DNA from 2 places in the Microbispora triticiradicis genome. Region 2 is predicted to be linked to the other one. Evidence: riboswitches for the same ligand, from Rfam matches in the RefSeq annotation. Region 2 holds a riboswitch; the other holds the start of a gene.
What was found. Region 2 has a riboswitch for glycine ahead of gcvP (aminomethyl-transferring glycine dehydrogenase). Riboswitches for the same ligand answer to the same signal wherever they lie in the genome.

Region 1: linked by a shared signal. The riboswitch ahead of gcvT (glycine cleavage system aminomethyltransferase GcvT) and the one ahead of gcvP (aminomethyl-transferring glycine dehydrogenase) in region 2 are both predicted to bind glycine.

The regions. Positions count from the first base shown of each region.
Region 1 covers NZ_VANP01000010.1:27,721-43,032, forward strand. Annotated here, with positions in the region: gene FED44_RS24230 (hypothetical protein) at 1-340, opposite strand, end outside; gene FED44_RS24235 (DNRLRE domain-containing protein) at 1,461-7,640, opposite strand; gene FED44_RS24240 (AfsR/SARP family transcriptional regulator) at 7,960-8,748, shown strand; gene FED44_RS24245 (hypothetical protein) at 8,727-8,942, opposite strand; gene FED44_RS24250 (AfsR/SARP family transcriptional regulator) at 9,317-10,093, shown strand; glycine riboswitch at 10,163-10,260, shown strand; glycine riboswitch at 10,261-10,356, shown strand; gene gcvT (glycine cleavage system aminomethyltransferase GcvT) at 10,400-11,491, shown strand; gene gcvH (glycine cleavage system protein GcvH) at 11,488-11,877, shown strand; gene FED44_RS24265 (L-serine ammonia-lyase) at 11,912-13,285, shown strand; gene FED44_RS24270 (hypothetical protein) at 13,367-14,821, shown strand; gene FED44_RS24275 (hypothetical protein) at 14,750-15,223, opposite strand; gene FED44_RS24280 (DUF6286 domain-containing protein) at 15,225-15,312, opposite strand, start outside.
Region 2 covers NZ_VANP01000004.1:306,677-321,988, reverse strand. Annotated here, with positions in the region: gene FED44_RS12875 (mannose-1-phosphate guanyltransferase) at 1-1,952, shown strand, start outside; gene FED44_RS12870 (FHA domain-containing protein) at 2,198-2,701, shown strand; gene ftsR (transcriptional regulator FtsR) at 2,721-3,377, shown strand; gene FED44_RS12860 (bifunctional nuclease family protein) at 3,476-3,946, shown strand; gene FED44_RS12855 (MerR family transcriptional regulator) at 4,102-4,719, shown strand; glycine riboswitch at 4,765-4,857, shown strand; gene gcvP (aminomethyl-transferring glycine dehydrogenase) at 5,038-7,863, shown strand; gene FED44_RS12845 (hypothetical protein) at 7,955-8,491, shown strand; gene FED44_RS12840 (hypothetical protein) at 8,536-8,943, opposite strand; gene FED44_RS12835 (alpha/beta hydrolase family protein) at 9,037-9,654, shown strand; gene FED44_RS12830 (DUF5999 family protein) at 9,651-9,851, opposite strand; gene FED44_RS12825 (TetR/AcrR family transcriptional regulator C-terminal domain-containing protein) at 10,147-10,734, opposite strand; gene FED44_RS12820 (hypothetical protein) at 10,859-11,311, shown strand; gene FED44_RS12815 (RNA polymerase sigma factor) at 11,379-12,794, opposite strand; gene FED44_RS12810 (hypothetical protein) at 12,965-13,279, opposite strand; gene FED44_RS12805 (AMP-binding protein) at 13,338-14,498, opposite strand; gene menB (1,4-dihydroxy-2-naphthoyl-CoA synthase) at 14,581-15,312, shown strand, end outside.

The DNA of each region.
Region 1 (15,312 bases), on a different contig from region 2:
ATGTGTCCTGAAATCCGATTCCAAGTACTTCCCACCCATGGACGATCACTCCCGGCCCCCGAGCGTAGACCAGCGCGTTCATCGAGACTGTGGGAGTGACAGCCCAGTCGACGGTAGCAGGAAAGTCCGAAAGCACCAGCCGAAGAGCATGCTCGGCATGAGCGAACCGCAGGGCGAGCAACCGCCTTCGAAGGTCGTCCCCGAAGAGCAGGCCGTCTTCGGCATAGACTCTCCGCAGCTCTGCGATGGCCTCTGTGCCGAGGCGATCCACCTCGGCGTCAAATGCCTCGTCCTCTCGCAGCAGCGAGATCCACTGCGCGAACTCATCATCGGGATTCAATCGTTCCCCTGTGCTCGAGGCCGGCGACCCGCAGTCGTATCCAGCAGCAGGCGGTGGTTACACCTCCAGCCCGGTACCACATCGGCTACTTCAGATACTCCCACCCGGGAGCCACCTCACCAATTCGTCGTCATGACGTTGAGGCAAGCCCAGAAGACCGGCCAGACAATCCAGGGGACCGCCGATCTCACGTTCTCGCGCAGCGCGGAGATCGTCACGACTGCCACGACCTAAATAACCGGAATCGCCCAGATGATCACAATGACGATAGGCCCAGGCGCCATGGCGCATAACAGGAACGAGAGCATCACATGTGCCACGAAGGAAAAGAAGATTGCAGATGTCCGATACGACAGCTGTAGATCGTGGTCTGTCAAGGCGCTTGGACAGTACAGGCGTAGGAGCGCACTTCAGCCGAGCATGCGGGACACGGTTCAGCGGAACCGCCTGCAGCGCCGCTCGCCGCAGCTCTCGTTTGTTCACAATCACCATGAAGTCCATAGACCTTTCTCTCGAACATCGACAGGCCGCCTACACGAGCTGATCTTCGACCCCGCTCACGACTACCGCCCCAGAACAAGCAGAAACCCCCAACCCGTTGAGTTTGGGGGTTTCTGGAGTCCTGAGACATCACATTAGCTACGTAGGCATCCACCTACGAACAGATGTCTCGGCCTGAGGGATCAAGATCTCGATCTGCAGCTGCGGCCCGACCGATCATGAGTCACGTCTTCCTTTCCAGACCCTCCGACCGATCGAAAGCATCGATATCAATGCGACGACCACCGCAGTGCCGATTGCTGACCGAAGACCCAGAAGCAGGCCGGACACCGTAACTATGATGATATAAAACGCCGCAAAGATGGCAACCTCGACGAAAATCCCTTGCCTTCCCTTTGAATCCATAGGACCTCGCTCAACTGCGTTCTACCATGGCCTTCTGCGACGGACAGGAGATGAGTCGAAAGGGTTCCGCCAATGTCCAGCATTGAACCCCTCCGACCGCTCATGGCGGCCGACCGGCTGAACAGCGTTGACGGAATCGACAAGACGCGTGGACCGCCCAGCCACTCCATGTCGCCGGGCAGGCCCACTTCGTCTCACAGAAAGTCGATCAGGGTTACTTATATACCCCTCTCCTCTTGAGATCCGCCCGGATCTTTGCATCCATCAGAGCCCACTGCGCCAGAAGCCAGGTGAGAAACTGAATGGCCCGGGCGGCCTGCCTTCCGTGACGATTCAAAAAGTTGATCATGCCCCGCAACGCCTTGGGAATCGCTTTGAGAATCTTCGGAACCAGCCTCCCCGCTGACGGCACAAGTCCCCCCGCCAGACCGACAACAAAGGCGATGATGACGTTTTTGGTGTTCCAGCCGTTGGCGACCCATTCATATACCGCATTCCCGACACCGCCCGCGAGCATATCGCACGCCGGCCCCAACGCCCTCAGGAAGGGAACCGAACTGCACGCTGCCCAAGCAACACCCCCAGCAGCCACACTTGCGGCCAGCGCTACCCACCAGGGAGCATTGCCGTCGAGGTCGATACAATTGATCGGATCGGCATTGCAGTAATCATATGGATTTGCGCTGCCCCCTTCGACGGGGTCGATCTGGAGGAATCGGCTGGTGGCGGGGTTGTAGAGGCGGACGCCCATGAGGACGATGTCGCCGACGGTGTCGCTGGCTCGTTGGGCGCCTCCCAGCCATTCGTAGCGGTCACTCGTGTTGGTCGCACGGTCGAGGCCATATTCGGTCTGTTCGGTGTAATTGTCCACACCCGTGGCGCTACTGCTATCGGCGCAGGTGGCGACCACATCTCCGTGCAGGTTGGTGAGCTGCAGCGTCAGCGTGCCACCGCTGGTCTGCGTGGCCGACAGGCCGGTGAACGCCGCGACGTTGCGGGTCCAGCTGCCGTTGGCCTCGCCGATCCAGGCCGGCGAGTCGCCGCCACCGGCGTAGTGGTTGGTCTGGGTGCCGGCCGAGGACGTGGTCTGGCGAATGCGGCCGAGCGGGTCGAGAGTAAAGGTCTTGGTCGTGGACGCCTGGGTGAGCGTCCTGACCATGTCGCCCGCGTAGTAGCCGGCCGTGACCGCCGCGCCGTTGGCCGTTGACGTGGCCGGGACGGTGGTGGTGCGGCCGAACGCGTCGTAGGAGTACCCCGTGTCGGTGATCCGGTCGGCCGAGTCGAAGGTGTGCGTTGCGGTCGTCGGCGTTGTCGATGTGGAGCACGACCCGTCGTCAGCCGCCGGATAGCTCGCCTGGGACGTGCGGTTGGTGTTCACGTCGAACCCGTAGGTGCGGGTCTCGCACGACAGGTTGTAGGTGTCGGCGACCTTCGTCAGGCGCCCGGCGGTGTCGTAGGTGTAGCGCTGCAGGCTGCCGTTCGGCCCCGCCGTCTCCACCGTCCGGCCGTCGGCATCGGGGATGGCGGTGAACGCCAGCCACGTCGTGCCCGACTTGGCGTAGGCCAGGCCCGTCTGCTTGCCCGTGTCGTCCCATGTGCTGGCGGCGGTCAACCCGTTCGGGTACACCTGCTTGACCAGGCGGCCGGCAGCATCGAAAGCGGCCGCGAACGAACCGATCGTGGAGACCGCGATTCCCGTGGGCAGGCCACGGCGTTCAGCCTTCCCGGCGGCGTCGGTGCCGTCGTAGGCGTAGGTGTAGGTGCCCTTGCCGTCGTTCACTGTGGCGACCCGGCCCGCCGTGTCGAACGTCGTGACAGCGGTGCTGCCATCCGCGTCGGTGGTCGAGTAGGCCCGGCCCAGCGCGTCGTAGGCGGTCGTGACCGAGACCCCGCCCGCGGTGACCCCGGTCTGCAGGCCGGTCGCGTTGTCATAGGTGTAGGTGCGGTCCGGCAGCGCCGTGCTGCCGACACCGGTCTCGGTCAGGCTGGTCTGGCTCGTGCGGCCAGCGGCATCGACCGAGACCGTCGATGTCCGCGTCGCGGACCCCGACGTCTCCACGGTCTGGGCGGTCTGGCCCCAGTAGCCGTAGGTGACGGTGGTGACGGGCAGGCTGCCGCCGCTGGAGGGGTTGGCGGCGGCGGCTGTGCGGCACACGAGCCCAACCCACTGCGGCTTGCCGCCGCAGGACGGGTACGTGGAGTTGGCGGCGGCGGTGTAGTACGTCGTCCTGGTCGTGCCCGCGTCCGAGCCGGACGAGGACGGCATGCGCCGCTCGATTTCCCTGCCGGCGTCGTCGTAGCGGGTCTTGCGGACGATGTCGGTCCCGCCCACGACGGTGGTCTTTTGACTGGTCGGCTGGAAGAGGTCCCAGCCGGAGGGGTCGCCGGAGATTATTGGGTCGTAGCCGATCTTCTCGGTGTGGGTGTCGGCCGCGGCGACGGTGCCGGCGCCGTTGACGACGAGAGGTTTCACCGTCGTGGTGGTCACGAGGTGATAGTCGATATCGGGGTCGGGCTTGCCCTCGTCGTAGCTGTAGCCGGTGTGCTGCCGGGCTGAGGCCAGCGTGCCATCAGCGAGCATCACCTGGTGGGTGGGGCCGTCGCTGGTCAGGACGTCCCCGTCGTCGTTGTACGCCGTGAGGTTCGCCAGCAGATCGGCGCGCTCGGCCGTGCTGACGCGCCCGGCCACGTAGGCGTCCGTCGAGGACGTCGGTGCCAGGGCCTCGGCACGGTTGCCCGCGCTCAGGTCCCAGATGGTGTTGCCGTTGTCGTCGTACCGCGTCGCCGAGACCTGCCAAGCGCCCGCGCCGTACGTCGCTGTGTTGACGGCACGGCCGTTGACGTCCATGTACGTCAGCACCGCGTACGGGTAGTCGCCGGAGGCGGGGGCGTAGGAGCCGTCACCGGCCTGCGGAGGCACCCGCCAGGCAGGGAAGACCGCGGTGCCGGTGCGGGGCAGGTCGGTCGTCTGCGACCAGGTCGCGGCGGTGGCGCCGGTAACGTCGACCGGTGAGTTGATCGGCACCCCGTACGACACTGCCTGGACGATGTCGGTGGCGCCGGCCTCGCGCTGGACGTCCGCCAGGCGGCCGGAGGTGTCGTAGTCCATCCGCCAGGGGTTGAGCCCCGGCGGGGTGACCTGCGAGATCCGTCCCGCGCCGTCGTAGTAGTAGGTGAGGGTCAAATTGGTGCGGGGATCGGTCACCGTGCGCAGGTGCCCGGTGGAGTCGTAGGTGTACGTGGCGAGGGAGGTGGTCTTCATCGCCGAGGTGCCGGGGTCGTAGGCGGTGTAGGAGATGGACTTGACCAGGCCGGTGTAGTCGCCCCAGCCGCTGGACACGCCGCTCGCCGTGGTGCTCGCGGCGTAGGTGATGTCGAGCGTCTTACAGCCGGCGACCAGGGTGGTGCAGGTGACCCCGGCGGGGACGGGGGCGAGCATCCGGCTGACCCGTCCGGAGGCGTCGTAGGTGTAGGCGGTGGTGTTCTCGGCGCCCGCCTCGTCGATCAGCGTGACCGTCCACGCGCCGCCCGTGAGGGTGAAGACGGTTTTGGTGCCCGCCGCGTCGGTGTGGGTGAACTGGGTGGCCGAGTCCTTGGTCACCGTGGAGCCGTCGGAGGCGTCGGAGATGCCCTTGTAGGTACCGTCCGATTGCACCGTGTAGGTCTCGGTCGAGCCGTCGGTGCCGGTGAACAGCACGTACCCGGCGCCGGAGTGGTCCTCGAACCTCATTCCCGACACGCTGGAGGCCCCACCGGGGAAGGACGCGGTCCAGCCGGGGCCGAAGACCCCCGCGGCGCCGGTCGCCGAGGCGGGAGCCAGGGTGGTGTGTCCGCGCGAGACCGACAACCCGAACGCCGATACATCCGGGGCGGAGACCGAGTAGTCGCCGGTCAGCAGGGAGACCGTGCCCGGGCCCAGTTGCTGGGTGGCGTAGGAGGAGCCGAAGGCGGCCCGCTCCAGGGTGAACTCGCGTGCGTCGGAGCACGCCTCGCCGGAGGTCTTGACGAAGCAGGCCCGCACCTGCACCGGGCCGTCACCCCGGCCGGCCGCGGCCATCGTCGCGGCGACGTCCCAGTACAGCGAGCCGAAGACCGCGCTGGTTCCCGTGGTCACGGTGGTGTACGGCCAGCCGGAGATCGGGGTCGCCGACCCCGGCACGGTGACGTGCGTGGTCGGGATCGCCGCCCACGTTCCGGAGCCGCTGACGTCGGCCTTGTATTCGTACCGGACCCCGGTGGCGCCGGGGGCGGCCCGGGATCCCAGCGTGACAGCGGCCTGGGTGCGGTCCCCGGCGAGCGGCGCGGTGACCTCACCGGCCCCCACGCCGAAGCTGTAGGTGGTCACCGTGGAGGTGCGCAGGGCCATGTCGCGGGCCTTGACCGACAGCGTGTGCCAGCCCTGGGCGGGGTCGATCGTGATCGTCTTGGCGTCGCCGCCGCCGTCGTTGTCCTCGACCAGGGTCGGCGCCGAGGCGTCGTCCAGACCCCAGTAGTAGCCCGCGCCGTCGGCGGAGGTGGTGTCGAGGGTGCAGGTCACCGGAGCGGACGCCTTCGCCGTCCACACGCCTGAGGCGTAGTCCGGGCAGGAGATCGTGGGCGCGGCCGGGGCGGTCATGTCGACGGTGAAGTACCGGTAGGAGGAGTAGTCGCGGGAGTAGTCGGTGCCGTCGTCGCCTCTGGCCCGCCACCGGTAGTGGTACCCGTCGACGAGCTTGCCCGACGGTACGGTCACCGTGCCCAGCTCGCCCTGCAGGATCCCGGTCACGCTGCCGGTCCACACGCTGCCGGTGCCCTCGGCCGGGTAGCTCGGGTCGTGTTCCAGGTAGAAGCTGATCGTCTCGGTGTCCCACTCCCCGTCCCCGACCATGCCGGTCATCGTCGGCGTGAGCGAGGTGACGAACGTGCCGCCGTTCGTGCCGCCCGCGCTGGGGTTGACGGTCAGGTGGTGCGGGACGGTCGGGTAGGAGTTCCACTGGATTGTCAGCCGCGGGCCGTCCGCGCCGACGGTGTTCTCTGAGGAGCGGTACATCCGCCAGTTGGTGGCCTGGGTCTCCGATACCGCCCGGACCTGCAGGCCGTAGTTCTCGGTCGGGTGGTCGGTCCAGTACTGGACGATGTCCTCGATCGACCACAGCATGTCGTGTTCCGGACAGCTGGAGTCGTACCCGTAGGCCTGGCTGGTGTTGTCCACCATCCCGGTCGTGGTCGAGGTCGGGTGGTTCGTCTGCGTCAGCGTGGACGACGACCAGGCGGAGGTGACCCGCTTGACCCGGATGCCCAGGCCGGCGGCCACGCCGCCGCAGGCGTTGGCCTTGTAGTTCGACAGGTACAGGTCGGCGTTCATGATGTGCTTGCTGATCAGGCCGCCGAGCTTGAACTGCAGATACGTGCGCGCGGTCTTCGTCCCCGACCCGAACCGGCCCACGTGCAGCCAGGTGGCCGAGGTCGCCGAGTTGGGGTAGTCGTCGGAGACGAACGTGTCGGTCTGCAGGGTCATCTGCATGTACGGGTCGATCGTCACCGGGTACGTCACGTCCGGCGCGTTCAGGAAGTCCATCGACGGCTTCAGCACCAGGACCGGGCCGTCGGAGCCCTTCTCGATCGCCGAGCCGACCTCCGACCTCCTGCCCGCGTCCGGTGAGTCGGCCGCCGCCGCGTCCCACATGTGCGGCGGCGGCGCGGCGGCGACCAGGTCACCCTTGCCCTTGCCGGCGTTGTCGACCAGTTTCAGCCGGTTTCTGGAGTCCTTGGACAGATCGGCTCCGGCCAGCTCGACCGGCAGCCGGATCTCCACCGGCGCGGTCGGCTTCTGCTTCAGCACCACGTAGTGCACGAACCCCCGGGGCTGCGCCTGCACCACCAGGTCCGCGCCGGGCGCGATGTCCGCCCACGTCGCGGTGTTGCCCGAGACCTGCGGTCTGCCCAGCGCGGTCGCCCAGCGCACGCCGAACCGGTGCTCGTCCTTGCCCGACCCCGTGACCAGTTCGGCCAGCGGGCCGCTGCCACCGGCCGAGATCTCCACCTGCGCCCCGGCCGCCGCCGCCTTCGGCTCCAGATGACCGTTCCGCTCCACCAAAGTGGTGTCGACCGGCGTCCACGCGCCGTTCTGCTTCACCCGCACCGGACCCGCGAAGATCTCCGTCCTCGCCGAGCCGTCCGGCAGATAGACCGTCGTCGAGTCCTCCGTACGCGCCGACAGGTCCTCGACCGGAGAGTTCTGCAACCGTGCCGACAGCGCCGCCGACGTCGCGTCCGGACGGTCGGAGACCGGAGCCGGGGGTGCCGGCGCCGCCTTGGCCACCGGCGCGGCGACCGCGGACGGCGGAACCACGAGCGTGGCCGCCACCGTGGCCAGACCGGCGACCAACGCCGTGAGCCGTGTTCGTCGCTTCACCTGCCGATTCCGAGCGGTGACAGCGAACATCTGCCGAAGAGGGGGGATCATATCGACGCTCCACAGGCCGGGGGCATACGCGCCCGACGCTACGGATCATCGACATACAGCCGACACATTTTCGACCTACGTCACCTATCCCGCCTCCGTTACAGCCATGGGCGGAGCCAGAGCTCATCGGCACCGTGCACGAAACGACGTCAAGTGTGCAGAAAAAGACAAGACACTTATGCCCGTTCCTTGCATGCTGATTCCAGCGGACACCGGGGAAGCCGTCGAAGCGAAAACCGCTCACCAGCCGCCATGCGCGAGGGGGACCGTGCTGTACGCGCTGCTTGGACCGTTCCTGGCCTTCGACGTTCAGGGCGAGGTCATCGCGGAGCTCACGCCGAGGCAGCGGCAGCTCCTGGCGTTACTCCTGCTCAACGTGAACATCGTCATGCATCGTGACAGGCTGGTCGACCTGCTGTGGAACGGTCGTCCGCCCGACTCCGCCCGCCGCAACCTCACCACCTACATCGCGCGCCTGCGCCGCCTGCTCTCCCCTCGCGAACCGGCGAACTCCGCGCTGCGGACGGTCGGCAGCGGCTATGTCCTTTCCGCACCCTCGGACTCCGTGGATGTCGACAAGTTCAATTACCTGACAATGCACGGAAGAACGGCCCGGGACAGGCGCGATTACCACGATGCGGCCGAACTGCTGGGCGGCGCCCTGCGGTTGTGGCGGGGCGACGCCCTGCTCGATGTCAGGCGCGTCGACGCACTCGCGGTGTGGGCCGATCGGCTCGACGAGGACCGGCGCACCGTCACCGAGGACCTGTTCGACGTACGGCTGGCAGCCGGGCAGCACCACGAGATCGTCAGCGCCCTGGCCCAGTGGGCGTCGACGCACCCGCTGCGTGAACGCCCTCACCGGCAGCTCATGCTCGCCCTGCACAGATCCGGTCGCACTCATGAGGCGTCCATGGCCTACCAGCGCCTTCACCGGACTCTCGTCGACCAGATGGGCGCCGGGCCCGCTCCCGGCACGCGGACCCTCCACCAGCGAATCCTGGCCGGCGACCCGGAGATCGGCCGGTCCCTCGCCTACGTGTCCACAGCCGGCTGAAGCACCACGCGTCCGTCCCCGGTCCGGCCGGCGAGGAACTGGAACAGCTTGACCAGTGTGAGCGCCGTGACCCCGGCCCTCAGCGGCAGGTCGAGGGCGGCACCGAGCGCGCGCAGACACGTGGCGCCCGCGTCGGCCATTCCCGCCGTCAGCATCAGGGCCCGATGAAGCGCCGCGAGGGTCGCCGCGAGCACGAGCGCTACGGCGACGGGAGGTCCGGGAGGGCGGCCTCGTGGGACCGGGTGGCCGGGCGTTCGTCCGGCCCGGCAGTCATCGCCCGGTGGGGATCCCGCTTGCTGCCTTTTGCACCGCCTCACGGCGAATCCCGATGATGTAACCGATTTCATAACATGCACGTGCATGTTCGCTGGGCATTCATGACTTTACGGAACGCAATGCCGAGTGGCCGGCAACACATCTACGGGCGGCCGGAAAACGCGTAATTTTGACGAATGAAGGCGGGGAGAGATATCGTCAAACGCCGATCAAAGCCGCCGTCGTCGGCGCGTTCACGCTGCCTTGCGCGAGGGGAACCGTGTTATACGCCGTGCTCGGACCGTTTTCGGCCATGAACGACCGAGGAGACGCCATCGCCGGCCTCGCCGCGAGACATCGGCAGCTCCTGGCGCTGCTCGTCCTTAATGCGAATATCGCGCTGCACCGGGACCAGCTCACCGCACTACTGTGGAATGGCCGTCCCACTATTTCGGCGCCGCGCAATCTTACCACCTACGTCGCCCAGGTGCGGCGGCGGCTCTCCCCCCGCGACCCCGGCCTTTCTCCGGTCCGTACGGTGAAGGGCGGATACCTTCTTTCCGTCCGACCGGGGTCCGTGGACGTTGCAGAATTCAACCAATGGGTGGCGCAGGGCAGAATCGCTCGCGAGAATGGCGATTACCACAATGCGGTGCGGTTGTTCGAGAACGCGCTGAGCCTGTGGCGGGGCGACGCCCTCCTCGATGTGCGGCAGGTCGACGGGCTCCGCGTGTGGGCCGAACGGCTCGACGAGGATCGGCGGGCGGCGACCGAGGACCTCTTCGACGTACGGCTGGCGCTCGGGCACCACCGCGAGATCGTCGGCGGCCTGGCCCAGTGGGCCACCCGGCATCCGCTGCGCGAACGCCCCCACCGGCAGCTCATGCTGGCCCTGCACCGGTCGGGCCGGACCCATGACGCCTTCGCCTCCTACCAGCGGCTGCGTCGCACCCTGGTCGACCGCCTCGGCACCGAGCCGTCCCCCGACACCCAGGCCCTCCACCAGCGGATCCTCACCGGCGACGCCTTGAGCGCCTTTCCCGCCCGTAGCCGCACGACTCCCAGAGGCATCACCCCTAGCGCGAACTAGGCACCTGAAAGCGGGCGACCCGGCAGGTTACGGGGACGGCGGCGAACCACTAGGCTGGCAGCGCACCGATCATCCCGTGCGGGAGAGCGTCCTGGCAGCCGGTCAGGGCCCCTGAAGGAGCAAGCCCTCCCCGCGAACCTCTCAAGGCAAAGGACCGCACGGGCCAGGTGACCTCTGGAAAGAAGGCCGCGAGGCCTCGCCGAAGGTGAAAGTCCGGCAAAGATCGGACGAAGCTCTCAGGCGCCGATGACAGAGGGGGAGGATGCCCGGTAGTTCAGTGCAGCATCCGTCCTTTCCGAGGTCCGCATGTCCCGATCCACCCCGCTCCGCGGGGTACACGAACGCCTTGGCGCGACCCTGACCGACTTCGCCGGATGGCAGATGCCGTTGCGGTACGGCAGCGAGTCGGCCGAGCACAACGCGGTGCGCACGGCCGCGGGCCTGTTCGACCTGTCCCACATGGGGGAGATCTTCGTCACCGGCCCGCAGGCGGGCGAGGCGCTCGACCACGCCCTGGTGGGCCACCTCAGCATCCTCGCTCCCGGCCGCGCCCGCTACACGATGATCGTGGACGAGGACGGCGGCATCCTCGACGACCTCATCGTCTACCGCCTCGACGAGGACCGGTACATGGTCGTCGCCAACGCCTCCAACTACGCCGTCGTGGCACGTGAACTGGCCGCCCGGTCCGAGGGGTACGACGCGCGGGTGACGGACCGGTCCGACGAGTACGCGCTGGTGGCCGTGCAGGGGCCACGTGCCGCCGAGATCCTGCGCGGGCTGACCGACGCGGACGTCGACGGCCTGAAGTACTACGCCATCCTCCCCGGTGTCGTCGCCGGCGCGCCCGCCCTGATCGCGCGGACGGGCTACACGGGCGAGGACGGCTTCGAGCTGTTCGTCCTCAACGAGCACGCCGTACCCCTGTGGGACGCGCTCGGCGAGGCGGGCCGTGATCTCGGGCTCGTCCCCGCGGGGCTGTCGGCCCGCGACACGCTGCGCCTGGAGGCCGGCATGCCGCTGTACGGCAACGAGCTGACCTCCTCGGCCACCCCGTTCGACGCCGGCCTCGGGCGGGTCGTCCGCTTCGACAAGCCGGGCGACTTCGTGGGCCGGTCCGCCCTGGAACGGGCCGCGCAGAACGGCGCCACGCGCCGACTGGTCGGGCTGGTGGCCCGCGGCCGCCGGGTGCCCCGCCACGGCTACCCCGTCACCCGGGAGGGCGCCGTCGTCGGCGAGGTGACCAGCGGCGCGCCGTCGCAGTCCCTCGGCAAGCCGATCGCCATGGCGTACGTCACCGAGGACGCCCTCCGCGAGGGCGGCCTGACGGTCGACATCCGGGGCAGCCATGAACCGGTCGACGTCGTCGATCTGCCTTTCTACAGGAGGAGCAAGTGAGCAGCATTCCCGAGGAGCTGAGCTACACCAAGGAGCACGAGTGGGTGGCCGGGATCGACGACGGCCTCACCGTGACGGTGGGCATCACGGAGTACGCCGCCGAGCAGCTCGGCGACGTGGTGTTCGTGCAGGTGCCGGAGGCGGGCACGACGGTGGCGGCCGGTGACGCGGTCGGCGAGGTCGAGTCGACCAAGTCGGTGAGCGACATCTTCGCCCCGGTCGGCGGCGAGATCGTCGAGATCAACTCCGCCGTCGTGGACGACCCCTCCCTGCTCAACACCGACCCATACGGCGACGGCTGGCTGTTCCGGGTGCGCGTGGAGGGGGAGCCGGAGGACCTGCTGTCCGCGGCGGAGTACGGCACCCTCACCTCCGGCGAGTCCTGACGGTCCCGGCCGCGCACGGGAAGGGCGACGATCAATGGCGATCAGCGTCTTCGACCTGTTCAAGGTGGGGATCGGGCCGTCCAGCTCGCACACGGGCGGCCCGATGGCCGCGGCGCACAGGTTCGCCCGCGGGCTGCACGAGGACGGACTGCTGGAGAAGGTCACCCGGGTCGAGGCCGTCCTGTACGGCTCGCTCGGCCTGACCGGCAAGGGTCACGGCAGCGACAAGGCGGTCCTGCTCGGCCTGTCCGGCGACAAGCCCGAGCTGGTCGACGTCGACACCGTCGACGAACGGCTGGCCGCGATGCGGGCGAGCGGCACGGTGACGCTGCACGGCCTCCGGGAGATCCCGTTCGTCGTCGGCGAGCATCTCGTCTTCGAGCGCAAGGTGTCGCTCCCCCACCATCCGAACGGCATGCGGTTCACGGCGTACGCCGACGAGGCCGTGCTGCGCGAGAAGGTGTACTACTCGGTCGGCGGCGGCTTCGTGGTGGACGAGAACGCCACCGGCGCCGACCGGATCAAGCCCGACGACACGGTGCTGCCGTACCCCTTCACGACCGGGCGGGAACTGCTCGCGCACTGCGCGGAGACCGGCCTGTCGATCTCCGGGCTGATGATGGAGAACGAGCGGGCCTTCGGCCGCACGCCGGAGGAGATCCGGGCCCGCCTGCTGCACCTTTGGGCCGTCATGGCCGAGTGCGTGCGGCGCGGGACCACCCGCGAGGGCGTCCTGCCGGGCGGGCTCAAGGTAAGGCGCCGGGCGCACCAGCTCCACCGCAAGCTCCAGGGCGAGGCCGACGGGGCCGACCCGCTGCGGGCGATGGACTGGATCACGCTGTTCGCGCTGGCCGTGAACGAGGAGAACGCGGCGGGCGGCCGGGTCGTCACCGCTCCCACCAACGGCGCCGCCGGGATCATCCCGGCCGTCCTCTCCTACTACACGCGGTTCCTTCCCGGCGCCGGAGATGACGGCGTCGTCCGGTTCCTGCTCACTGCGGGCGCGATCGGCGTGCTGTTCAAGGAGAACGCCTCCATCTCCGGCGCGGAGGTCGGCTGCCAGGGCGAGGTCGGTTCCGCCTGCTCGATGGCCGCGGCGGGCCTCACCGAGGCCCTCGGCGGCACCCCCGAGCAGGTGGAGAACGCGGCGGAGATCGGCATCGAGCACAACCTCGGCCTGACGTGCGACCCCATCGGCGGCCTGGTCCAGATCCCGTGCATCGAGCGCAACGCCGTCGCCTCGATCAAGGCCGTGACCGCCGCGCGCATCGCGCTGCGCGGGGACGGCCGGCACTTCGTGCCGCTCGACAAGGCCATCAAGACGATGCGTGACACGGGCAGGGACATGCTCGACAAGTACAAGGAGACCTCGCGCGGCGGCCTCGCCGTCAACGTCATCGAGTGCTGATCCCCCTTCGCGGGCGCGGACGGCACGCCGGCGGACGCCCAATAAGGTGGTGATCTCGCCGACGAGGAGGAGGGCCGTCACGTGAGGTGGCGCGAGGCGCTGCGCCCGCATCGGGCGTTCCTGGTCCTGCTGGCGGCGGGCGCCGCCCTGCGCGCGCTCGCCGTGCTCGGCTACCGGCCCGCGCTGTGGTTCTGGGCCGACTCGTTCGCCTACCTCAGCTCCGCCCTCGACCTGCGGCCCCTGCCGTCCCGGCCGTCCGGCTACTCGCTGTTCCTGTGGGCGCTCAGCCCTCTGCACAGCGTCACCGCGGTCGTGGTCGTCCAGCACCTGCTCGGCCTCGGCATGGCGGTCTGCGTCTACGCCCTGCTCCGCCGCCGTACGCGGCTGCCGGGCTGGGGGGCGGCGCTGGCCGCCGCGCCGGTGCTGCTCGACGTCCACCAGATCCAGCTCGAACACCTGGTCATGGCCGACCTGCTGTTCACCGCCCTGGTCGTGTCCGCGGTGACGATCCTGCTGTGGCGGCCCCGGCCGGGCGGATGGCTCGTCGTCGTGGCGCTGCTGCTGCTCGGGCTGGCGACGGTCACCCGGACCCTCGGGCTGCCGCTGATCGCGCTCGCGCTGCTCCCGGCGCTGTTCGCCCGGCGCTGGCGGACCGCGCTCGCCGGGCTCGCCGCCGCCTCGGCCGTCCTCGGCGGGTACGCCGTCTGGTTCCACGACGCCCACGGGTCGTACGGGATGGGCGGCAGCAGCACCTGGCTGTGGTCGCGCACGATGACCTTCGCCGACTGCGCGGTGATGAAGCCGCCGCGGGACCTCGCGGTGCTGTGCCCGTCGGGGCCCCGGCTCGCCGCGCCCGCCTACATCTGGGACGCCCGCTCCCCCATCCAGCGGGTCAAGAAGGACCGGGAGCGGCTGGCGGGCGAGTTCGCCTCGCTGGCGATCCGCAGCCAGCCGCTCGACTTCCTGGCGACCGGTCTGCACGACGCCCTGTGGGCGTTCGAGTGGGACCGCAGGCCGTACCCCTCCCCAGGGCCGCAGAGCGCGTACGTCTTTCCCGCCTCGGTGAAGCCGTTCACCTCCAAGGTGGCCTCCGGCGGCCGTACGGCGGCCGAGCTCACCACCGCCTACCAGGGCGCCTCGGGCGGCACGCGGGTGGCCGAGCCGTTCGCCGGATGGCTGCGCGCCTACCAGGAGCAGGGCTTCCTGCGCGGGCCGCTGCTGGCGGTGGTGCTGCTGGCCGGGCTCGCCGGGCTGCTCGCGCGGCGGTGGGCCGCGCTGCTGCCGTGGACCGCCGCGATGGTCCTGCTCCTGCTGCCGCCCCTGATCGCCGCCTTCGACCACCGTTACGTGGTGCCTGTCGTGCCGCTCGCCTGCCTGGCCGCCGGGCTGGCGCTCGGCGCCCCCGTGGCCCCCGTGGCCTCAACCGGCTCCTCCGCCCGGACCGCGGCCGGGGGCCGGAGACGGTCAGCGTCCGCGAACGTGCAGGCGGACGACGGCGGGCGCGTCGTCCCGGCCGACCGTGCGGCGAAGGCGTGAGACCGCCGACTCGTCCAGCCGTCTGATCACCTGCCGCAGGTCGGCCGATCGCTGCAGGGACACCGACACCCGCAGCCTGCCGTCCCCGACGACTCTGACCGACAGGCGGCCGATCCCCTCGACGCCCTTGAGCGCCACGCCGAGCATCGCGATGCCCGCGCCGGTGCGCCTGCCGAGCCGTCCCCAGCCGAGGGCCAGGACGAGCCAGCGGGTCGCGACCAGGGCGACCAGCATCGCCGCCCCGGCCAGCAGGGGGAGCGCCCACGGCCTGCCGCCGAGCACGCCCATGCCGACCGGCGGCGACCCGGGCCGCCGTGCGGCGGCCAGCAGGCCGAGTCCTCCCGCGACCAGCACCAGACCCACGAGGAGCAGTCCGACACGGTTTCCGAGACGCGGGCGCATGTCAGTTTCCCCTTCCCCGGAGCCGTACGACCACCTCGTGGCGGGCCTGAACGCGGAGGCCGGCCAGGCGGTCGCCCACGGCCGCGCCG
Region 2 (15,312 bases):
CCCCCGGCCAGCCGGTCGACTGGTCGTCCGACATCTTCCCCCGCCTGCTGGAGCGGGGCTGCCGGCTGTTCGGCTACGTCGCCGAGGGCTACTGGGAGGACGTCGGCACCCACGAGAGCTACCTCAAGGCGCAGGCCGACGTGCTGGAGGGCAAGGTCAAGGTCGACTTCGACGCCTTCGAGCTGGCCCCGGGCGTGTGGGCCGCCGAGGGCGCCTCCGTCGACCCCGAGGCGGTGCTCAAGGGGCCCCTCTACATCGGCGACTACGCCAAGGTCGAGGCCGGGGCCGAGCTGCGGGAGTACACCGTGCTCGGCAGCAACGCGGTGGTCAAGGAGGGCGCCTTCCTGCACCGCGCGGTGGTCAGCGACAACGTGTACGTCGGCCCCGCCGCGCACCTGCGCGGCTGCGTGATCGGCAAGAACACCGACGTCATGACCGGCGCCCGGATCGAGGAGAACGCCGTCGTCGGCGACGAGTGCGTCATCGAGGCCGAGGCGTACGTCTCCTCCGGGGTGAAGATCTACCCGTTCAAGACGATCGAGGCGGGCACGGTCGTCAACACCAGCGTGATCTGGGAGTCGCGCGGCCAGCGCAGCCTGTTCGGCCCCCGGGGCGTCTCCGGCCTGGTCAACGTGGAGATCACCCCCGAGCTGTGCGTACGGCTGGCCAGCGCGTACGCCACGACCCTGAAGAAGGGCGACACGGTGGTCACCGCCCGCGACGCCTCACGCGCGGCGCGGGCGCTGAAGCGCGCGGTGATCAGCGCGCTGAACTCCAGCGCGATCAACGTCGTCGACCTGGAGGCTGCCGCCCTGCCGGTGGCCCGGTTCAACACCTCCCGGGAGAACGTCAGGGGCGGCATCTTCCTGCGCACGACCGCGGGCGACCCGCAGAGCGTGGACATCGTGTTCATGGACGAGACGGGCTCGGACCTGTCGCAGGCGGCGCAGCGCAAGCTGGAGCGGGTCTTCACCCGGCAGGAGTACCGCCGGGCCTTCCCCGGCGAGATCGCCGAGCTGACGTTCCCGGCCAGGGCCGTCGACACCTACGCCAGGGAACTGCTGGCCTGCGTCGACATGTACGGCGTGAAGGACGCCGAGATGAAGGTCGTGGTCGACTGCGCCGGGGGCACGTCCTCGCTCGTGCTGCCCAGCCTGCTCGGCCGGGCCGGGGTCGACGTGCTGACCGTGAACAACCGCCTCGACGACGCCTCGCCCACCGAGACCCTCGCCGAGCGCCGCCGCGACCTGCAGCGCCTGGCGGACCTGGTCGCCTCCGCGCGGGCCGCCTTCGGCGTACGGTTCGACCCGGTGGGGGAGCGGGTCTCGCTGGTGGACGAGATGGGCCAGCTCATCAGCGAGGAGCGGGCGCTGCTCGTCGTGCTCGATCTGGTCGCGGCCGAGCGCCGCGGCGGCCGGGTGGCGCTGCCGGTGACCACGACCAGGGTGGCGGAGATGGTGTGCCGCTTCCACGGTGTGCAGGTCGACTGGACGGCCACCAGCCTCGACACGCTCACCCGGGCGGCCCGGCACCCTGACACGATCTTCGCGGGCGACGGGCGGGGCGGCTTCATCGTCCCGGAGTTCGGGCCGACCCTGGACGGCCTGGCCGTCTTCCTACGTCTGCTCGGCCTGGTCGCGCGCACCCGGCTGTCGCTCAGCCAGATCGACGCCCGCATCCCCGAGGCCCGGCTGCTGAAGCGGACCGTGCCGACGCCGTGGGCGCACAAGGGGGCCGTGATGCGCTCGGTCGTCGAGGCCGCCGAGGGCCACCGCCTGGACACCACCGACGGCGTCCGCGTCGTGGAGGAGGACGGAAGCTGGGCGCTCGTGCTGCCCGACCCCGCCGAGGCCGTCACCCACCTGTGGGCCGAGGGGCACGACGTGGACGGCGCGCAGGCCCTCCTGGAACGCTGGGCCCACGTGGTCGAGCAGGCCGCCGGCTCCTGCTGACCCCCGTCTCCCTCTTTCGTGATCAGGATGGGATGCTGGGGATGCATGTGTCGGGATGGACCTTGAACCTCCGTGGGCTGTAGCGTTGGTCAGTCCACGCCCGGCCGCGCTTCTTGACCTTTGTGCCTGATCAGCGTAAGTTGCGGCATTCGCAGTTCGAGCCGGACCCGAGCAGTTGAGCAGTCCCCAGCAGTGAGCCAGTCCCGAGCAAGTCGTGAGAGTCGTGAGAGAGGCCGAGCCGTTCGATGCCCAGCGTCTACTGCACGCAGTGCGGTCATGCCAACCCCGAGGATGCCCGTTTCTGTTCACGATGCGGTTCGCCGCTGAGCGCTCCGGCGCCCGTCGCAGCCGATACCACCTCGACGATCTCCCTGGAGGCGCTGGAGGCGGAGACGGGCCAGACGCTGCTGCCGGATCGGTCGGCGATCGAGCAGATGCCGCCCGGCACGGCTCTCCTGGTGGTCATGCGCGGCCCGAACGCGGGCAGCCGTTTTCTGCTCGACAGCGATCTCACTACGGCGGGTCGCCACCCGGAAAGCGACATTTTCCTGGACGATGTAACCGTGTCCAGGAGGCATGTCGAGTTCTACCGCCGCGGCGGCCAGTTCACGGTCCGCGACGTGGGCAGCCTGAACGGCACCTACGTCAACCGTGAACGCATCGAGGAGTCTCCCTTGCAGGGCGGCGACGAGGTGCAGATCGGCAAGTTCCGGCTGGTGTTCCTCACGCGTGGTCCTGGAGGGCTGTGATCGGTGAGGAGGAGCAGTCATGAGCGCACAGGCCGTACGGGCGTTCATGAGCATCGGGGAGGTCCTCGGCCTGCTGCAGGCCGAGTTCCCCGACGTGACCGTCTCCAAGATCCGTTTCCTGGAGGGTGAGGGGCTGATCGAGCCCCAGCGGAGCCCTTCGGGCTACCGCAAGTTCACCTACAACGACGTGGAGCGCCTGCGGTACATCCTGCGGGCCCAGCGTGACCAGTACCTGCCGCTCCGGGTGATCAAGGATCAGCTGGACGGGCAGGCCGCGCGCCCGCAGAGCGTCTCGGACGGCCCGCCGGCGGTGCGTCTCAGCAGGGAGGAGCTCATCGAGGCCGCGGGCATCGACGAGGAGACCCTGGCCGAGATGGAGAGCTTCGGCCTGGTCGCGGCGGTCGCGCGCCGCTACGACGGCGAGGCGCTGGAGATCGCGCGCAGCGTGGGGGCCCTGTCGCGGTTCGGCCTGCGAGCGCGGCACCTCAGGGCGGTGCGGGCGCTGGTGGAGCGGGAGACCGGCCTGATCGAGCAGGCGGTGGCGCCCGTGCTGCGCCGGAAGGCGCCGGGGGCGATCGCGGAGGCCGACGAGACCGCTCGCGAGATGTCCGGTCTTCTCCAGGAACTGCACAATGCGTTGCTGCGTGGCAGTGTTCGCGGCGTTCTGGGACGGTAATGGGGTGCTGATGGGGCGGTGACCGGCACATCCGCTCCCTGGTGGGTGTTACGTTGAATGCCTGGTGATATGCCGCGACGCTTGAGACGGAGCCGCCCGTGTTGCAGATGGAGGTCGTGGGGGTTCGCGTTGAGATGCCCACAAACCAGCCGATCGTGCTCCTGAAGGAGGCGAGCGGTGATCGGTACCTGCCGATCTGGATAGGCATGACCGAGGCGACCGCCATCGCGCTGGCTCAGGCGGAGGAACCCCCGCCGAGGCCGCTCACCCACGACTTGTTCCGCGATGTGCTTGAGGCGTTGGGGGTGCGGTTGCGCACCGTCAACATCGTCGCGCTCCGCGATGGGATCTTCTTCGCCGACCTGGTGTTCTCGAACGGCGTGGAGGTGAGCGCCCGCCCTTCGGACTCGATCGCGCTGGCGTTGCGCACGGGGGCGACGATCTACGCGAGTGAGGACGTGATCCAGGAGGCGGGTGTGAGCATGCCCGACGACCAGGAAGACGAAGTGGAGAAGTTCCGCGAGTTCCTGGACAAAATCACACCGGAAGACTTCGGGCGAGCGGGCTGACGTGCCGCACCATTTCGGGAAATTACGCTTCACGACGCGCCGGACGGGGTCGTTGACTGACGATGGCCCCGGTCCTACGGTGCAAGGGAAACCACGGTTGTAATTCACGAACCCCCAGATCAGACCGTGGGATGAGAGAAAGCCGGAGGTCCGCAGTGGCGGTCAGCAGCGGCGAGGGTAGGTCGGCCGGCCAGCACGACCCGGTTCGGCGGGAGGCGCGCGAGCGCGCCGGCGAACAAGGCCTGCTGTTCGACGAGCAGCCGACGGCGCTGCCCGAGAACATCGGTTACCGTGGCCCGACGGCGTGCGCGGCGGCCGGGATCACCTACCGGCAGCTCGACTACTGGGCCCGGACCGAACTGGTGCTCCCGACCATAAGAGCAGCTCAGGGGTCCGGGTCGCAGCGACTCTACAGCTTCCGCGACATCCTCGTCCTGAAGGTCGTCAAACGTCTCCTCGACACGGGGGTCTCGCTCCAGCAGATCCGCACCGCCGTACGGCACCTGCGCGACCGGGGCGTCAACGACCTGGCCCAGATCACCCTGATGAGCGATGGCGTGAGCGTCTACGAGTGCACCAGCGCCGACGAGGTGATCGACCTGCTGCAGGGCGGCCAGGGCGTGTTCGGCATCGCGCTCGGGCGGGTCTGGCGCGAGGTGGAGGGTTCCCTGGCGGAACTGCCCGGTGAGCGCGCGGAGTCCGCTCCGGATGCGGAGGGGGATCATCCGGCCGACGAGCTGGCCCGCCGCAGGAAGGCCCGTAAGATCGGCTGAGAAACGGGTACAGAGGAAGTAACCGGGTAGAGTGGACACGGCCGACGACCTCGTGCGGGAGAGACCCCTGAAGTTGCAGGGGCGCCGAAGGAGCAAACCTCCCCGGAAACTCTCAGGCATCCGTACCGCACGGACGAGGCGACTCTGAAAAGCAGGCCCGCCCGCCAGGCGGCGCCTCACCGAAGGGGAAAGCCGGGCCGGGCGGCCCGGTGAAGCTCTCAGGTCCGATGACAGAGGGGGAGACCGCATCACGGCCGGTCGCGCTCACAGGCGCGAGGCGGCCGCCGCAGGTCTCGACCCGCCCAGGAGGCCCCTGTCATGACCGACCGCTCGACGCTTCAGGATCTTTCCGCCCCGCCCTTCGCGACCCGTCACATCGGTCCTTCGGACGCCGGCCGTGCCCGCATGCTGGAGGTCGTCGGCTACGAGTCGACGGCCGACCTGCTCGCCGTGGCCGTTCCCGAGGCGATCCGCACGCGGGGCCCGCTGAACCTGCCGGAGGCGGCGGGGGAGGCCGAGGCGCTGGCCGAACTCCGCGCGCTCGCGGCCCGAAACCGGGTGCTGACCCCGATGATCGGCCTGGGGTACCACGACACGATCACTCCGGGGGTCGTCCTCCGCAACGTGCTGGAGAACCCGGGCTGGTACACCGCGTACACGCCGTACCAGCCGGAGATCTCACAGGGGCGGCTGGAGGCCCTGCTGAACTTCCAGACCGTCGTGTCGGACCTCACCGGCCTCGACGTCGCCGGCGCGTCCCTGCTGGACGAGGCGACCGCCGCGGCCGAGGCGATGACGCTGGCCCGGCGCGCGAGCAAGGTCAAGGCGGACGTCTTCGTGGTCGACGCGGACGCGCTGCCGCAGACCAAGGCCGTGCTGGCGACCCGCGCCGAGCCGCTCGGCATCACGCTGGTGGAGTCGGACCTCGCGGGCGACCTGCCCGAGTGCTTCGGGGTCCTCGTCCAGTATCCGGGCGCGAGCGGCCGGGTGGCGTCCTTCCGGGCGCTGGCCGAGCGGGCGCACGCCGCCGGCGCGCTGCTCGTCGCGTCGGCCGACCTGCTGGCGCTGACCCTGCTGGAGCCCCCCGGCGAGCAGGGCGCCGACATCGCCGTCGGCTCCTCCCAGCGCTTCGGCGTCCCGCTGGGCTACGGCGGCCCCCACGCGGCGTACATGGCGGTCCGTGAGGGCCTGCAGCGGCAGATGCCGGGCCGCCTGGTCGGCGTCTCGGTGGACGCCGACGGCCGTACGGCATACCGGCTGGCCCTGCAGACCCGCGAGCAGCACATCCGGCGGGAGAAGGCCACCAGCAACATCTGCACCGCGCAGGTCCTGCTCGCGGTCATGGCCTCGATGTACGCCGTCTACCACGGCCCCGACGGCCTCCGGCGGATCGCCCAGCGGGCGCACCGCCACGCGGCCGTCCTCGCCGCCGGGCTGCGCGAGGGGGGTGTGGAGATCGTCCACGACGAGTTCTTCGACACCGTGCTCGCCCGCGTGCCGGGCCGGGCGGAGCACGTCGTGGCCGCCGCCGCCGAGCGGGGCGTCAACCTCCGCCTGGCGGACGCCGACCACGTCGGCGTGGCCTGCGACGAGAAGACCGTCGTCGGCCACCTGCGGGCCGTCTGGGAGGCGTTCGGCGTGCCGGGGATCGTGGTCGAGGACCTCGACCGGGCGACCTCCGACGCGATCCCCGCGAACCTGCAGCGGACCTCCGGCTTCCTCACCCACCCGGTCTTCCACTCCCACCGGTCCGAGACGGCCATGCTGCGTTACCTGCGGCGGCTGCAGGACAAGGACGTCGCGCTCGACCGCTCGATGATCCCGCTGGGCTCCTGCACGATGAAGCTCAACGCGACCACCGAGATGGAGCCGGTCACCTGGCCGGAGTTCGCCGCGATCCACCCGTTCGCGCCGGCTGAGCAGGCCGAGGGGTACGCCGAGCTGATCGCGACGCTGGAGGGCTGGCTGGCCGAGGTCACCGGCTACGACCGGGTGTCGATCCAGCCGAACGCCGGCTCGCAGGGCGAGTTCGCGGGGCTGCTGGCGATCAGGTCTTACCACCGCTCCCGGGGCGAGGACGGCCGCGACGTCTGCCTCATCCCGTCGTCCGCCCACGGCACCAACGCCGCCAGCGCCGTCATGGCCGGCATGCGGGTGGTCGTGGTGGCCTGCGACGAGAGTGGCAACGTCGACCTGGGCGACCTCGCCGCGAAGATCGACAAGCACCGCGACGCGCTCGCCGCGATCATGGTGACGTACCCGTCCACCCACGGCGTGTACGAGGAGACGATCGTCGAGATCTGCGAGCGGGTCCACGAGGCCGGCGGGCAGGTCTACGTGGACGGGGCCAACCTCAACGCGCTGGTCGGCCTGGCCCGGCTGGGCGAGTTCGGCGCGGACGTCTCGCACCTGAACCTGCACAAGACCTTCTGCATCCCGCACGGCGGCGGCGGGCCCGGCGTCGGCCCGGTCGCGGTCAAGGCCCACCTCGCGGAGCACCTGCCCGCGCACGTGTCGGCCTCGCCGTACGGCTCGGCGGGCATCCTGCCGATCTCCTGGGCGTACGTCCGCATGATGGGCGGCGACGGCCTCCGGCAGGCCACCGAGCAGGCGATCCTGTCGGCCAACTACCTGGCCCGGCGCCTCGCGCCGCACTACCCGGTCCTCTACACCGGCCGGGACGGCCTGGTCGCGCACGAGTGCATCGTCGACCTGCGCCAGATCACCAAGGAGACCGGCGTCACGGTGGACGACGTGGCCAAGCGGCTGATCGACTACGGCTTCCACGCGCCCACGATGTCGTTCCCCGTCGCCGGGACCCTCATGATCGAGCCGACCGAGAGCGAGGACCTGGCCGAACTGGACCGCTTCGCCGAAGCGATGATCGCCATCCGGGACGAGATCGCCAAGGTGGCGTCGGGCGAGTACGACAAGGCCGACAACCCGCTGCGCAACGCGCCGCACACGGCCGAGTGCCTCACCGCCGACGAGTGGGCCCACCCCTACTCGCGGGCCGTCGCCGCCTACCCGGTGCCCGGCCTGCGCGACGACAAGTACTGGCCGCCGGTGCGCCGCATCGACCAGGCGTACGGCGACCGCAACCTCGTCTGCTCCTGCCCGCCCATGGAGGCGTACGAGGACTGACCGGTTGCGCATGTCGGCCCCGCCCGGAGGCCGGGCTCGTTAAGATCGCGGATGCACGCTCCTGTCCCTGCGACCTCTGCGAGGCCACCTCATGACGGCCATCGACCCCGGGCGGCCCGACCGGCTCGACCAGGCGCACCGGCTCTCCGAGACGGGCGACCTCGACGCCGCGGCGTCGATCTTCGCGGAAGTCGCCGCGGACGAGGAGGCACCCGACCGCGCCGAGGCCGCGGCGGGCCTGTCGGCCGTCGTGGAGCACATGGCGGAGCGGCTGCTCGCCGAGGGAGAGCCGGAACGGGCGGCGGACGTGCTGCTGGAGGCGCTGTCGGTGCCCGCCGTGGCCGACCGGGCGCGCCTGCGCGTGCTGCTCGGCATCGCGCACCTGGAGATGGCCTGCGCCCAGTTCGCCGGCGCGGTGGAGGAGGGCCGCGGGGAGGGCCCGGACGCCGAGACCGGTGCGCTGGCGATCGAGCTGCTGGCCCGGACGCTGCCCCTGCGGGGGCGCGACGCCGACGCCGGGACCGTGTGGCGCTACGGCCTCGACCACCCCGACCGGGCGCTCGCCGAGCAGGTGCGGCTGCGCCTCGGCCGGGACGTCCGCCCGGTCATGGAGAGCGTCGAGGCCTGATCGGGGACCGAACGGCCGGTGGTCCGCCGGCCGGCCCCCGTCGGTCAGCGTTGGGTGCGGCGGCTCAGCGCGTACGCCAGGTTGACGGCGACGATCCCGCCCCAGGCGAGCAGCAGCCCCGGCCCGCCTGAGGTGCCCGCCGCGATCCCGGTCAGCGGGATGCCGATGCCGAGCGAGCCCAGGGCCACGCCCACCGCGCTGTCCTTCGGGCGCCTCCCGGGAAGCGGCTGGTGCCCGATGTGCGCGGCGACCTCGTTCCGCACCCGCGCGGCGATCTCCACGTCGAGCTTGTCGAGGAACGAGTCGACGAGCGCGTCCTCGTACTCCGGGCCGAGGTCCCGGCGGGCCGCGATGACGGCGCGCAGGTCCTCCCGGGTCGTCTGCGTCCCCGCCTGCGGCGGCGGCCTGTAGCCCTGCCCGGCGGCGGGCGGTTGCGATGCGATCTCCGGCACCATGACATTCTGGCCCATACTCGCGAGCCCTGCCATCCTCCGAACGGAGGGTCCGCACCTCCTGCCGGGGACGGAGCCGATACGGTCACCGGCATGGGAGTCGCGCTGGAGATCGAGACCCCGCACGGCCCCGCGCTGGCCGAGGTGGAGGAGGCCCCCGGCGCCCGGCTGCTGCTGGTGCTCACGCACGGGTCCGGCGGCGGGGTGGACGCCCCCGACCTGCTCGCCGTACGGGACGCCGTGCTGCCGGCGGGGGTGACGGTCGCACGGGTGGTCCAGCCGTTCCGGCTGCGCGGCGCCCGGGCGCCGGGATCGGCCGTCAAACAGGACGAGGCGTGGCTGGCCGTCGTCGCCGCGCTGCGGGCCCGTCACCCGGGCCTGCCGCTCGTCCAGGGCGGACGGAGCAACGGCGCACGGGTCGCCTGCCGTACGGCACACGAGGCGGGGGCCGGGGCGGTGGTGGCGCTCGCCTTCCCGCTGCACCCGCCGGGGAAACCTGATCGGTCGCGGGCGGACGAGCTTCGGCAGGCCGGGACCCCCGTGCTCGTGGTCAGCGGGGATCGGGATCCGTTCGGCGTGCCGGACGAGAAGGACGCCGCACGTCTCGTGGTCCTCCCGGGGGAGGGGCACGAGTTCAGGAAGAACCCCGCCCGGGTGGGCGAGGAGGTGGCGCGGTGGCTGCTGCCGTGGCTGCTGGAGCAGGAGGCCTAGGCCGCGCTGATGGCCATGTCGGTGGGGCGGTGCGGAGCGATGACGCCGCCGTCCGGCAACAGCTCGCCGGTGTCCTCGAACAGCACGACACCGTTGCAGAGCAGGCTCCAGCCCTGCTCGGGGTGGCAGGCTACCGTTCGGGCGGCTTCTCGGTCCTTCGCGTCCGCGGTGGGACAGGCCGGTTCATGAGGGCACATCGCCGGGGCTCCCCGTGTTCTTTATCGTTCGTCTTACGTTCGTGTGTTCCGCCGGGCGTCCGCCGCGCCGTATGACGTACGACACATCGGACTACTCCAGTCTGCGGTTCGGCCCCATCCGCATGACATAGTCCGTTCGGGGCATTTCCGCCGGTCGGGCTGGGGACCCGACCACACCCCCCGAGCGGTCTCACACACACTGATGTGACCTAGTACACAAGAATGCCCCATTCGAGATAACGCTCCAACCTCGACACGCCGACCATCGGGTAACCGGGAGGCCACAGCTCCGGTGTCAGCCCCCGTGCCGGACGCCGAGACCGCTGATCAGCGCGTCGAGGCCGTGCTCGAAGTCGCGCTCGCCCTCGGCGGTGCGCGCGTCGCGCACGGTCGCGTCCGGGTCGGCCCACCCCGACCGCTGGACCTCCACCGCGACGCTGCCGAACACGTACGCCCGCAGCGCCCGCACCGCCGCCTCCGGGTCGTGCGCGCCCGCCTCGCCCAGTTGCTCGGTCTGCTCCCTGATCGCGATCAGGGCCGAGCCCTTCGGCGGCTTGGTGAGGGCCAGCGACAGCACGCCGGGGTGTTCGAGCAGCGCGGCGCGGCTCGCCCGGGCCCAGGCGCGGGCCCTGTCCGGCCAGCCCGGCGCCTCGGCCGGGTCGACGCGTACGGTCGTCACGTGCTCGGCGAGCGCGTCCATCAGCGCCTCCTTGCCCCGGGGCAGGTGGTGGTAGATGGCCATCGCCTCCACCTGGAGGGCGTCGCCGAGCCGGCGCATGGTCAGCCGGCGCAGGCCCTGGCCGTCGGCGATGTGCAGGGCGGCGTCGATGATCCGTTCCCGGGACAGCGGCACGGGTGGTCGCTTGGCAGGCATGGCGATCATGCTGCCACAGCTCTCCTTACTTCGTAAAGGGCGGCGCACCCTGCGGTACGAGGCCTCGCGCGGACCGCGTACGCTACCGAGTGCATGACTTGACTGCACACGTTGGATACCTAAGGGGTCGACGATGGCGTTTTTCCGTCCGCGGGTGAGCCGGGAGGCGGAGGTCCGCTACCACGCGGATCTGGAGATCCGGCGGAACTTCGGCGACGTGCTGGAGAAGATCCGGGTGGCGCAGCGGCGGTTCCAGGAGGCGAAGGCGGCCGGGGCGCCGCTGCCCGTGCTCCGCGAGGCGGCCCTGGGCCTGGACACCGCGCTGACCGAGGCGCTGCGCGCCGCCGAGGCGGGGCAGCGCGCCACCTTCGGGGTGAAGTCCTACGACAGCAGGATCGCGCGGCGCAAGGGACGGGCGACGCCCGACGGCGCGCTCTGGACCGACGAGGTGAACCGCCTGCGCACGATGCGCGAGGCGCACCGGCTCAGCGGCATCCCCCGGGTGCCCCGCGCCGGCCGGACGGGCGACCCCGCCCGCCTGACCCCGCGGGACGTGCGCGGGGGCCTCGCCTCCGCCCGCGGCTGACCGCCCGCTCCTGAGAAAGCCTTACGGCCCGCACCCCCGAGGGGCGCGGGCCGTACGAGTAACCTGATCAGCTGGCCCAGTCGAGCAGGGGCCGGGTGTTGCTCGGGTGGCGAAGCTTGGACAGCGACTCCTTCTCCAGCTGGCGGATCCGCTCCCGGGTCAGGCCCAGGTGCTTGCCGATCTCGTCCAGCGTGTGGGGCTTGCCGTCGGCCAGGCCGAACCGCAGGCTCATGATCTTGGCCTCACGCGGCGACAGGTTGCCGAGCACGCCCTTGAGCTGCTCGGCCAGCAGCTGCCGGTCGACCACCTCGGACGCCTCGGGCGAGTCGACGTCCTCGATCAGGTCGCCGATGCGGGTCTCGCCGTCCTCGCCGATGGTCGAGTCGAGGCTGATCGGCTGCCGGCTGGTGCGCAGCAGCTCCTCGATCTGGTCGGGCGTCTTGTCCAGCTCGGCGGCGAGCTCCTCCGGGGTGGGCTCCCGGCCGAGCCGCTGGTGCATGTCACGCTCCACGCGGGACAGCTTCGACAGCATCTCCAGCACGTGGACGGGCAGCCGGATGGTGCGGGCCGAGTCGGCGAAGCCGCGCTGGATGGCCTGCCGGATCCACCACATGGCGTACGTGGAGAACTTGTAGCCCTTGGTGTAGTCGAACTTCTCGACCGCCCGGATCAGGCCGAGGTTGCCCTCCTGCACCACGTCGAGCAGGGCCATGCCCCGGTCGGTGTACTTCTTGGCCACCGAGACCACCAGCCGGAGGTTGGCCTCCAGCATGTGGTCCTTGGCCCTGCGGCCGTCCTCGATGGCCCACTCCAGGTCCTCGCGGACGTGCGCGGGCAGGTGGTCGCCGCTCTCCAGGGCCGTCTCCAGCTTGTACTCGGCGTACAGCCCGGCCTCGATGCGCTTGGCCAGCTCCACCTCCTGGGCGGCGGTGAGCAGCGTGCGGCGGCCGATCGACTTCAGGTAGGTGTGCACCGAGTCGCCCATGACCGAGGAGGTGTCGTCGAGGTCGAGCGGCTCGTTGTCCGCCGCCTCGGTCTCCGCCTCGGCGCCGGCGACCTCCTCGTCGAAGGGCTCCTCGGCGGCGGTGCCGGCCGTGGTGTCGGCCGCGCTCGCCTTGGCCGTCCGCTTCTTCGCGGCGCCGCCGCGGGCGGGTGCGTCCCCGGCGGCCTGCGCCGCGGCCTGGGCGGCCCGGCGCGACTTCCTGGCGGGCGCCCTGCCCGGCGCCTCTCCGGAGGTCTGCGTGGACGTCCGCGCGCCGGCGGTGAGACCCGGCTCGTTCTCGGCGGCCAGGTTCACGCCCGCCTCGGTGAGCTCGCGGAGAATGGAGCGGCCCTCCACGGGGCTCACGCCGGCCTCTGCGAAGGCCTCGCGCAGCTCCGACAGGGAAAGGCGGCCCTGTGCACGGCCGCGCTCCAGGAGCCGGTCGAGCGTCGTCGGGGTCACCTCGCGCTCGTGCGAGTTCGCCACGGCGGTCCGGGGCATGAAGACACCTCCTCCTTGCGGAGTTCATCGTCGATTCGGGGTTTCAAATGCTTGTGATCGGGGCGCGGCGTCCGGCGGCTCAGCGCACCAGTATCAATAACGCTCTCGTGCCCGGTTTGTTCCCAGACCCCGTAGGGCAGGTCTTCCGATTCGGCGTGCGGGCCGTTTCCTCAGTCGTTGGGCGTGACGATGTTGATGCTGAGCTCGGGCACCGGCATCGGGCTCGCGTCCTCCAGACGCTCCGGCGTCCAGTAGCCACCGACCTGTTCCGGGTCGTCGGTGAGGACCCTGGACACCACGGAGGGGTCCTGGGGATCTTCGGTGGGGGTGGGGCCGAGCTTGGCGGCGGGGGCGTTCTGCACGACCTTGTCCAGCCGGGCGGCGAACGCGGCGGCGGTCACGGAGGCTCCGCCCAGGATGACGAGGCTCACGAGGACGGCGGAGGCCATCATCTTGTGGGCCGGTGTGAGCCGGATCGGTCCCATGCGGCGTCCCCCTTCCCCTGCTCTCGGTCGACGCCCCTGCTTGTATGACGCACAAAGGTCAGTCGCGGTTCCGGTTCCTGAGAGCGACCATATCCGGTTTGCCGTTCGGCAGCAGGGGAATCCGGGGCACCAGCTCGACCGCGCGTGGCGCGGCGTAGGCGGGCAGCCGCTCCTTGGCGAAGGCCCGCAGGTCGTCCAGCCCGACCTTCAGCCCGGTCCTCCCGGTCACGACCGCCACCACGATCTCGCCCCATTCGGGGTCGGGCCTGCCCACCACGACCACGTCCCGTACGGCCGGGTGCCCGGAGAGGACCTCCGCGACCGCGCCGGCCACGACCTTCCGGCCACCGGTGTTGATCACATCGTCGGCGCGGCCCAGCACCGTGAGCCGCCCGTCCTCGACGGAACCGAGGTCGGAGGTGACGAACCAGCCGCCGTCGAGGTGCGGCTCGTCGCGGAGACGGTAGCCCGACAGCAGCACCGGGCCCGCGATCCGCACCCGCCCGTCGCCGCCGATCGCGACGTCCACGCCGTCCAGCGGCACGCCGTCGTACACGCACCCGCCGCTCGTCTCGCTCATGCCGTACGTCGTGACGATCCGGGCGCCGGAGGCGCGGGCCTCGGCCAGCAGGCCGGAGGGGGCGGCGGCCCCGCCGAGCAGGATCGTGCGGAAGGCCGCGACGTCCGCCCCGGAGTCGAGCATCCGCCGCAGTTGCGTGGGGACGAGGGAGACGTGGTCAGCGCCGCTCGCGGCCACCGCGGCGGGGGAGAAGCGCGGGTGGACGATCGGCTCGGCGCCGCACAGCAGCGACCGGACGAGCACCTGCGCCCCCGAGATGTGCGAGGGCGGCAGGCAGCACAGCCAGCGGTCGCCCTCCCCGGCCCCGAGCCGGGCCAGCGAGGCGCGGGCCGACGCGAACAGCGCGTCCGCCGTCAGCTCGACGCCCTTGGGCGCGCCGGTGGAGCCGGACGTCGCGATGATCAGCGCCGCGTCCGACGGCACGCCGTCCGGCTCACGCCGTACGCCGTCGGGGGTCACCACGTGGGTGGGGCGCATCGCGGCGAGCGCCGCCTCCAGCGCGGGCCGCGGCAGGTCGGGGGAGAGCGGCAGCACGGCCGGCCCGTCGCCGGTCAGGGCCCGCCGCACCGCGTCGTACAGGGCGGGACCGGCCGGCAGGACGAGGGCGTGAACCGGGCGATGTCCTGGACGGCTGAGCACGGTCGTAAGGTTAGTCCCGGCGCGGTGGCGGGAGGCGACCGCCTGCTGGTGACGACGTACCGGTGACGACGAAGGAGCGGGTGTGACGAGCGGGGTCGACTGGAAGCGGTCGGGCGAGTACGAGGACATCTTCTACGAGACCGCGGAGGGGATGGCGAAGATCACTATCAACCGCCCCGAGCGGCGCAACGCCTTCCGGCCGACGACTCTGTTCGAGCTCCGCGACGCCTTCAACCGGGCGCAGGAGGACACCGAGGTCGGTGTGATCATCTTCACCGGCGCCGGCGACCAGGCGTTCTGCTCGGGCGGTGACCAGAAGATCCGCGGCGACGACGGCTACGTGGACGACAAGACCCACGGCGTCGGGCGGCTCAACGTCCTGGACCTGCAGGTGCAGATCCGGCGCTGCCCCAAGCCGGTCATCGCGATGGTGGCGGGCTACGCCATCGGCGGCGGCCACGTCCTGCACGTGTGCTGCGACCTGACGATCGCCGCCGACAACGCCAGGTTCGGCCAGACCGGCCCGAAGGTCGGCTCGTTCGACGGCGGGTACGGCTCCTGGCTGCTGGCCGAGACCGTGGGCCTGAAGCGGGCCCGCGAGATCTGGTACCTGTGCCGGCAGTACGACGCCGAGACCGCCCTCCAGTGGGGCCTGGTCAACGCCGTCGTCCCCCTGGAGCGGCTGGAGGAGGAGACCGTCCAGTGGGCCCGCGAGCTGCTGGAGAAGTCTCCCCTCGCGCTGCGCATGCTGAAGGGCGCGCTCAACGCGGTGACCGACGGCGCGGCCGGCATGCAGCAGTTCGCCGGCGACGCC